DNA from 2 places in the Arthrobacter sp. K410C genome. Region 2 is predicted to be linked to the other one. Evidence: predicted binding sites of a transcription regulator. Region 2 holds the regulator's gene; the other holds the start of a gene.
The links. Region 2 encodes HrcA, which represses chaperone genes, less so after heat shock. Its sites were predicted from a motif close to TTNGCACTCGNNNNNNNCGAGTGCNAA; they were not measured.
Positions count from the first base shown of each region.

Region 1 (4,394 bases), on a different contig from region 2:
CTTGCCGGCATTCTTGCCGCCGGGCAGCAGCTGCTTCCGCAGTTCCTCCGGGGTGACGGCGGTGCCGCGCTTCTTGATGTCCAGCACCGTGATGCGTTCCTGCTTAACCCAGGCCTTGAGCGCCTTGACGTTGTAGGGCATGACATCCAGCACTTTGTAGGCACGCGCGAACGGGGTGTCTGCAAGTGCGGGGGAGCAGATGTAGGCGATGTGCTCGTCCACCAGGTGGCCCCCGAGCTCCTTTGCGACGTCGGCCACGAGTCCCGCCCGGATGACGGCGCCGTCCGGTTCGTAGAGGTAGCCCGCCACCGGACCCACCGGCGCCGCGGGCCCGGCTCCGAACTCATCGGCGCTGGCAAGCTCGGCTGCTCCGTTTGGCCCCAGCACCAGGGCTGAGCGGCGGACGCCGGCGCGGCGCACGGCGTTGAACCACAGGGCCACCTCGGTGACGTCCCCGTTCACGGACACCCATTGGGCTTCACAGCCTTCGGGCACGGAATCATGCGGCATCCCCGGCCCCATCTTCACCCCCACGGCCTTTCCGGATGCCGCGAGGGACTCCACGAAGGACAGCGGCGGCGAAAAGGCTTCGGGATCCCAGATGCGCGTGGTGCCGGAGCTGGAGGTGACCCTGCGGGCGGGGTCCAGCCACACGCCGTCGATGCCATCCAGCGGGACCGCGGTGGCGTCCGCGTGGACCACGGTGGCGTTCGGGAAGGGGATAAGGTTCACGGTGGCGCAGGCGGCAGTTGTCTCGTCCTTTTCCACCGCGGTGACGGTGAGGTCCAGGGAAGCCAGCGCAAGGGAGTCGGCGCCGAGCCCGCAGCCCAGGTCTGCGACGTGGCTGACGCCCGCTTCGGCGAAGCGCTGCGCGTGGCGGGCTGCAACGCTCAGGCGGGTGGCCTGCTCCAGCCCGGCCTGGGTGAACAGCATCTGGCGGGCAAACTCGCCGAACTTGGCCTCGGCCCTGGTGCGGAGCCGTGACTGCGTGAGGGCAGCGGACACGAGTTCGGGGGAGTGTCCGGCCTTGCGCAGCGCGGAATTCAACCCGAACGACGCGTCATCACGGTAGGGTCCAAGGGAGGCCAGCAGTTCCCAGCCTTCCGGGGTGAGCAGCGGCGCGATCTGGTCCTGGGGAGCGTTGGGCATGCGTTCCAGCCTAGTGGAGGAGCGTCCTGCGGGATGCCGATAGGGTTGAAACCATGGAAGACAGCGCAGGCCCCCAGCAGTCCGGAGAACAGCAGCCCACGGACCGGGGTCCTGCCAAGTACGCCCGCCCGGCGCTGATCGCGGCGGCCGTGGTGGCGGTGGTGTGCCTGGCGCTGCTGGTGATCATTTTCTTCCTGGACACGTTCAACGCCACCGTCTATTCGGTGGGCGGCAACAGCATCGAGGACGATACCCAGGAGGCCCGGGATATCCGCGGGCTGTACGCCGGGGCACGGACCGGAAGCATTGTGTTCCTGGTCGCCTCCCTGCTGGCCGCGGCCGCCGCAGCCGCTGTGCTGTACCGCAGCAGGAATCAGGGGACGCGGGATTCCGACGGCGGCGAGGACGTTGACTTCGATGATCTGGGCCGCTGAGGCTGCTGCCCGGCGCTGGTGAGCAGTACGCCTGATATCACCAGGATGCCGCCCATAACCTGCGCGATGGTGATGGGCTGGCCCAGCAGCACCGTGATGATAGCGGTAAAGACGGCGATCAGGTTCAGGTAGTTGCCCGCGTTCGCGGCCGTGGTCCGTTTCAGGGCCAGGTTCCACAGCAGGTAGGAGCCCAGGGACGGGAACACCGCGATAAACGCCAGCGACCAGCTTTCGGCGGGTGTGGACGGCAGCCCGGCGCCGCTCACCACCGCCACGGGGGCGAGGACCACGGCTGCCAGGGCAACCTGCACCGCAGTGGCCGTGATGGCCGGCAGGGACAGCCTGCGGGCGATGATGGTGTAGAAGCCCCATACCGTGATGGCGGCCAGGATCAGCAGTTCACCGGCATTGATGGAGAACGTGACCAGCCGCTGCAGGTCACCGCCGGTAAGCACCAGGAGGACCCCGGCCAGGCCCAGGCCGATGCCCAGCCAGCTCACGGGGCGGGGCCGGTCCCGAAGGAGGACGACGGCGAGCACCATGATCAGCGCCGGGTTGGCGGCAGTGACCAGGGAGGCGTTCAGGGCCGAGGTGTGCTGCAGCGCGCTGTACAGCAGCAGCGTATAGCCGCTCATCCCCAGCACGCTTAGCAGCAGCAGGACCGGCCAGCGGCGCAGCACCGCCTTCCAGTCCGGCCTGTCGACGACGTGTGCCAGGAGGAGCAGCGGCGCGGCGGCCAGGGCCCAGCGCCAGAACGTCAGCTGGAGCGGGTCCATGGTCTTCATGGCCGACTGGCCCACCACGAAGTTTCCGGCCCAGAACAGGTTCGCAAGGATCAGGTACACGGCAGCTCGCACCGCTTCAATGTACATGGCACGTGTGTCCGCCGAGGACGAAACGCTGGCACTCGCCTTGACCGAGTGCTAACGCGGACATAGAGTCTTCATTAGCACTCTCCCTAGGAGGGTGCTAACACATGAAGAGCTGCCACCAGGCTGCTGCCGGCACCGCGACGACGGTTGCCAGCCAGGGCGGAAAGCTTTCCAAGTCCACGAATTTGCTGACGAAAAGGAGAGGTCCGAGTGTCGGTCTCTATTAAGCCTCTTGAGGATCGTATTGTTGTCCGCCCGCTCGAAGCCGAGCAGACCACGGCTTCCGGCCTGGTTATCCCGGACTCCGCACAGGAGAAGCCCCAGGAAGGCGAAGTTGTTGCAGTAGGCCCCGGCCGCTTCGAAGACGGCAGCCGCGTACCGGTCGACGTAGCCGTGGGCGACGTCGTGATCTACTCCAAGTACGGTGGAACCGAAGTCAAGACCGGCGGCACCGAGTACCTCGTGCTGTCCGCCCGCGACGTCCTGGCGATCGTCGTAAAGTAACTTCCCGGATCCCCGTGCCGCTGGTCATGCCTTCTGCTGGCCAGCTGCGCGGGGTTCTGTCTTGAAAGGACAAAACCATGGCAAAGCAGCTTGCGTTTAACGACGCTGCCCGCCGGTCTCTTGAAGCCGGCATCGATAAGCTCGCCAACACCGTCAAGGTAACGCTCGGCCCCCGCGGCCGCAACGTTGTCCTGGACAAGAAGTGGGGCGCGCCCACCATCACAAACGACGGCGTCACCATCGCCCGCGAAGTGGAACTGGACGACCCGTACGAGAACCTTGGTGCCCAGCTGGCCAAGGAAGTTGCCACCAAGACCAACGACGTAGCAGGCGACGGCACCACCACCGCAACGGTCCTGGCCCAGGCACTGGTCAAGGAAGGCCTGCGCAACGTAGCTGCCGGCGCTGCTCCCGGCCAGATCAAGCGCGGCATCGAGGTTTCGGTTGAAGCCGTCGCCGCACGGCTGCTGGAGAACGCCCGCCCCGTCGAGGGCACCCAGGTCGCTAACGTGGCTGCCATCTCGGCACAGAGCGAAGAAATCGGCGAGCTCCTGGCCGAGGCCTTCGGCAAGGTGGGCAAGGATGGTGTAATCACCATCGAGGAATCCTCCACCACCCAGACCGAACTGGTCCTCACCGAGGGCATGCAGTTCGACAAGGGCTACCTGTCCCCGTACTTCATCACGGACGCGGACCGCCAGGAAGCAGTCCTCGAGGACGCCCTCATCCTGATCAACCAGGGCAAGATCTCCTCGCTGCAGGAATTCCTGCCGCTCCTGGAGAAGGCGCTGCAGGCGTCCAAGCCGCTGTTCATCATCGCCGAGGATGTCGACGGCGAGGCCCTGTCCACGCTGATCGTCAACCGCATCCGCGGAACCCTGAACGTCGTTGCCGTCAAGGCTCCCGGCTTCGGTGACCGCCGCAAGGCCATGCTGCAGGACATTGCCACCCTCACCGGTGCACAGGTTGTCTCCCCGGAGCTGGGCCTGAGCCTGGACACCGTTGGCCTGGAGGTGCTGGGTACTGCCCGCCGCATCACGGTCACCAAGGACAACACCACCATCGTGGACGGCGCAGGCTCTGCCGAGGACGTGTCCGCACGCGTCGCGCAGCTGCGTGCCGAGCTGGCCCGCACCGACTCCGACTGGGACCGCGAAAAGCTCCAGGAACGCCTGGCCAAGCTGGCCGGCGGCATCGGCGTCATCAAGGTTGGTGCTGCCACCGAGGTTGAGCTGAAGGAAAAGAAGCACCGCATCGAAGATGCCGTGTCCTCCACCCGCGCTGCCCTCGAAGAAGGCATCGTGGCCGGTGGCGGTTCCGCCCTGATCCACGCCCTCAAGGCACTGGATGAGGACCCCGCCGTCAAGGCGCTGGAAGGCGACGCCGCCGCTGCGGTGGGCATTGTCCGCCGCGCACTGGTGCAGCCGCTGCGCTG
Region 1 covers NZ_JBNHFJ010000001.1:540,496-544,889, reverse strand. Annotated here, with positions in the region: gene AC5RU7_RS02555 (THUMP-like domain-containing protein) at 1-1,149, opposite strand, end outside; gene AC5RU7_RS02550 (hypothetical protein) at 1,203-1,583, shown strand; gene AC5RU7_RS02545 (DMT family transporter) at 1,523-2,455, opposite strand; gene groES (co-chaperone GroES) at 2,666-2,959, shown strand; gene groL (chaperonin GroEL) at 3,037-4,394, shown strand, end outside.
Region 1: the regulator HrcA is predicted to act here: its motif matches at 2,484-2,510, upstream of groES (co-chaperone GroES).

Region 2 (4,394 bases):
TTCGCCACCACGGCCGCAATGGTGGGTGGCAGGCTGAAGTTCAGGGCTTCCTTGGACTCCTGCGCCGTGAACGGCCCGCGGTCGCGGAAGATCAGGAAGATCAGCAGCGCAGGTACGCAACCGAGGATTCCGCCGAAGTGCGCCAGGGTGGCCCATTGCCTGTCCTCGCCTGCCGTCAGGGGCAGCGCGTTCGCCGGGACGCCATGGTATTCGGAGCGGCCTGCGCCGCCCTGGCTGTCCCTGTGATCACGGGTGTTTTCTGCCACAGTCTGTTTCCTTCGAGAGTGCAAATAGTGCGGAATGCCGGTGCTGCCTTGCTGCGGCCGCGGACAGTGCCGCAGGACCTGCAGTACCAAGAATACTGGCTATCCGGGACATGGCTCCCCATTCAGGGCACCGTGAGGAAGTCGATCACTTCCTCAACGCGGCCCAGCAGCGACGCCTCAAGGTCAGCGTAGCTGCGGACGGCACCCAGCAGCTTCTGCCACCCCAGCCCGATGTCCTCCTTCGTGGCGTGCGGCCAGCCGAAGGCCGCCAGCACGCCGGTCTTCCAGTCCTGGCCCCGGGGCACTACGGGCCACTGCTCGATCCCCAGGACAGCGGGCCTGATGGCCTGCCACACATCCACGTACGGGTGGCCCACGATCAGGACGTTCCCCGCGGCGCCGGGGGACGCCATCACGGCGTCGGCAATGCGGGACTCCTTCGAGTCCGGCACCAGGTGGTCCACGAGCACGCCCAGCCGCCGTCCCGGCCCGGGCCGGAAATCGGCCACCGCTCCGGCGAGGTCGTCAATGCCGTGCAGGGGTTCGACGACGATGCCCTCCACTCGAAGGTCGTCTCCCCAGACCTTCTCCACCAGTTCGGCGTCGTGCTTGCCTTCCACCCAGATGCGGCTGGCTTTGGCCACCTGGGCACGCTGGCCCGTGACCCGGACCGAGCCCGACGCCGTCCTGCCGGCTCCGGCGCCGGCAGCGGCACGCGGTGCCGGCGGCATCAGGCGGATGGCCTGGCCCTCCAGGAGGAAGCCGAAGCCGAGCCGGAACGTCCGTGACTTTCCCCGCCGGTCTTCCAGCGCCACCACGTGCATGCCGCCTGACTTTTCCACCCGCGTCACGGCACCAACCCACCCGGACTGCACGTCCTCCAGGACCATGCCGCGTTCAACGGGGACTTCGGGAAGTTGGGTGCGGACGGGGCCGGACATCTCCCGGGGCCCCCAGTTCTGGTAATCCATGGATCGACTCCGCCTAGCGCTAGATCAGTGCCGCCGGAATTTCGCCCGGAGCGGTACCAATGCTAACAACGGGGCGAGTCATAATAGACTGTTAGCACTTAGGCATGTCGAGTGCTAACCCTGATGGTTTTCCCTGATGTTTGTTGCACAGGGTGGCGCTGCCGCCCTGACCCTGGATTGGAGGTGGAGTGTGAGCGAGCCACGCAAACTGGAAGTGCTGCGGGCAATCGTGGAGGACTACGTCCACTCCCGCGAGCCCGTGGGTTCCAAGGCGCTGGTGGAAAGGCATCATCTCGGCGTATCCAGTGCAACAATCCGCAACGACATGGCAGCCCTGGAAGACGAAGGGCTCATCACCGCACCGCACACCAGTGCGGGCAGGATTCCCACGGACAAGGGCTACCGCCTGTTCGTTGACCAGATCTCGGCTGTGAAGCCGCTGTCCCAGGCTGAACGCCGCGCCATCCAGTCGCTGCTCGAAGGCTCCGACGACCTCGATGATGTCCTGGACCGGACCGTCCGGCTGCTGTCGCAACTGACCAACCAGGTGGCGGTGGTCCAGTATCCCCATCTGAGCCGGGCCCTGATCCGCCACATCGAATTCGTCCTGCTGGCACCGCGGAAAGTGCTGGTGGTTTTGATCGCCAACAGCGGCAAGGTGGAGCAGCGGGTCATCGACGTCGGCCAGGACCTCGGTGACGACGCCCTCGCCGCGCTCCGGACCCAGTTCCTCGGTTCCCTCGCCGGAACCCCGCTGGGCCAGTTAGGGCAGTCCCTGCCCGGCGTCGTCTCCGCCGTCGGCCCGGCGCAGCGGCCGGCTGCGCAGGCACTGGCCCACGGGCTGGAGCTCCTGGCGCACAGCAGCCGCGAGGAGCGCATGGTCATGGCGGGCACGGCGAACCTTGCCCGGTCCAACGTGGATTTCCCGCTCAGCATCGGACCTGTCCTGGAAGCCCTGGAGGAACAGGTGGTGATGCTGCGCCTGCTGAGCGAAATGGCGCAGGACCACCGTGGCGTGGCAGTCAGCATCGGGCGTGAGAACCCGTACGACGGCCTTGCCGAAGCTTCCGTGGTGGCCACCGGCTACGGTCCGGACAGCGCAGCGAAAATAGGCGTGCTGGGGCCCACGCGCATGGACTATCCCACCACTATGGCCGCCGTCAGGGCTGTTGCCCGCTACCTATCCCGGATTCTGGGGCCCTGAGCGGGGCGCCGGTTGCCCTGGCAGCCGGTCCGCGGAAGGACACCCCCACTGCATGCAGTCAACAAGGAAGAGATACGAACTTTGAGCAGCCACTACGACGTCCTTGGAGTCTCACCGGAGGCCACCGGAGAAGAAATCAAAAAGGCCTACCGCAAGCTGGCCCGTACCCTGCACCCGGACGTCAACCCGGGCGAGGAGGCCGCTGACCGCTTCAAGGCAGTGACCCATGCGTACGAAGTCCTCTCGGACCCCCAGAAGCGGCGCGTCTACGACACCACCGGCAACGAGAACGGCACGGACAACGGGTTCGGCGGCGGCAGCTACGCCGGGCAGGGCTTCGCATTCCAGGACATCTTCGACACCTTCTTCGGTGCCGGCGGCTCCACCGGTCCGGCCTCACGCGTCCGACGCGGCCAGGACGCCCTCATCAGCGTCCGGATCGACCTCCGTGACGCCGTGTTTGGCGTCAACAAGAAGCTCGAGGTGGATACGGCGGTCACCTGCCCCACCTGCGAAGGCTCCTGCTGCCAGCCCGGCACTCATCCGGAGCGCTGCGACATCTGCGGCGGCAGCGGCCAGGTCCAACGGGCAGTCCGTTCCATCCTCGGCCAGGTCATGACGGCTGCCCCCTGCGGCAGCTGCGAAGGATTCGGCACCGTCATCAGGGATCCCTGCAACGAGTGCAGCGGCCAGGGCCGCATCCGGAGCCGCCGTTCACTGACCATCAAGGTTCCTGCCGGCGTCGCCACCGGAACACGCATCCAGCTGTCCGGGCAGGGTGAGGCGGGACCCGCCGGTGGACCTTCCGGCGACCTCTACGTGGAGATCCGGGTCAACAACGATCCCACTTATGTCCGGGACGGGGACGACCTCCACGCCACCTTGAACATTCCCATGACGGCGGCCGCCCTTGGCACCGAGGTCAGCCTGGAAACCTTCGACGGCACGCAGGAAATCGACGTTAAGCCCGGCACCCAATCCGGTGAAATCATTACGCTTCGCGGTTTGGGCGTCACCCACCTTCGCGGGTATGGCCGTGGCGACCTCAAGGTCCACCTGCAGGTGGAGACTCCCGCCAAGCTCGATGCCGCCCAGGAAGACCTGCTGCGGCAGTTGGCCAAGCTCCGGGGTGAGCAGATCACTGACGGCAAGCTGGCTGCGAGCGGCGGCATGTTCGCCAAGCTTCGGGACCGCCTCGGTAACCTGTAGCGGTGAGCAACCCCGTCTTCTTCACCGCCGCCGGGTCCCTGGATGGAATGTCGCCGGGCGGCCGCTTCGTCCTGGAAGGGGCCGAGGCCAGGCATGCCGTCGCTGTCAAACGGCTTGAACCGGGCGAAGCCGTCGATATTGTCGACGGCGCCGGCACCAGGATGACAGGGCGGGTCGCCGCTGCTGCGCCGGCGGCCCTCGAGGTGGAGTGCGCGTCCGTAACCGTCGAACAGCGGCCGGACGTCCGGCTGGTGCTCGTCCAGGCCCTGGCAAAGGGCGACCGGGACGAGCTGGCCATCGAAACGGCCACCGAGCTGGGGGTCGACGCCGTGATCCCATGGCAGTCCGAGCGGTCCATCGTGCGGTGGAAAGGTGACCGCGCAGCGAAAGCCCACGCCAAATGGCAGTCGGTGGTGACCGCCGCCGCCAAGCAGGCACGGCGGTCCTGGGTGCCGGAGGTCCGCCCCGCCGTCGACACCGCCGCGCTTTCCGCAGCCGTCGAGGCCGCGGACCTGGCGGTCATCCTGCACGAGGACGCCGTCCGTCCGCTGCGCACCGTCCTTGAGGGTTGGCAGGCCGGCGGCGGGGGAGCGGAACACCGCGAGGTGCTCCTGATCGTAGGACCCGAGGGCGGGATCAGTCCCCGCGAAGTCACCCGGCTCTGCGACAAAGGCGCCGTGACCGCACTGCTGGGGCACCACGTCCTGCGGTCATCCACGGCAGGGCCGGCCGCCGTCGTGCTGG
Region 2 covers NZ_JBNHFJ010000022.1:302-4,695, forward strand. Annotated here, with positions in the region: gene AC5RU7_RS19205 (DUF4870 domain-containing protein) at 1-266, opposite strand, end outside; gene AC5RU7_RS19210 (DUF3097 domain-containing protein) at 389-1,237, opposite strand; gene hrcA (heat-inducible transcriptional repressor HrcA) at 1,428-2,441, shown strand; gene dnaJ (molecular chaperone DnaJ) at 2,523-3,650, shown strand; gene AC5RU7_RS19225 (16S rRNA (uracil(1498)-N(3))-methyltransferase) at 3,653-4,394, shown strand, end outside.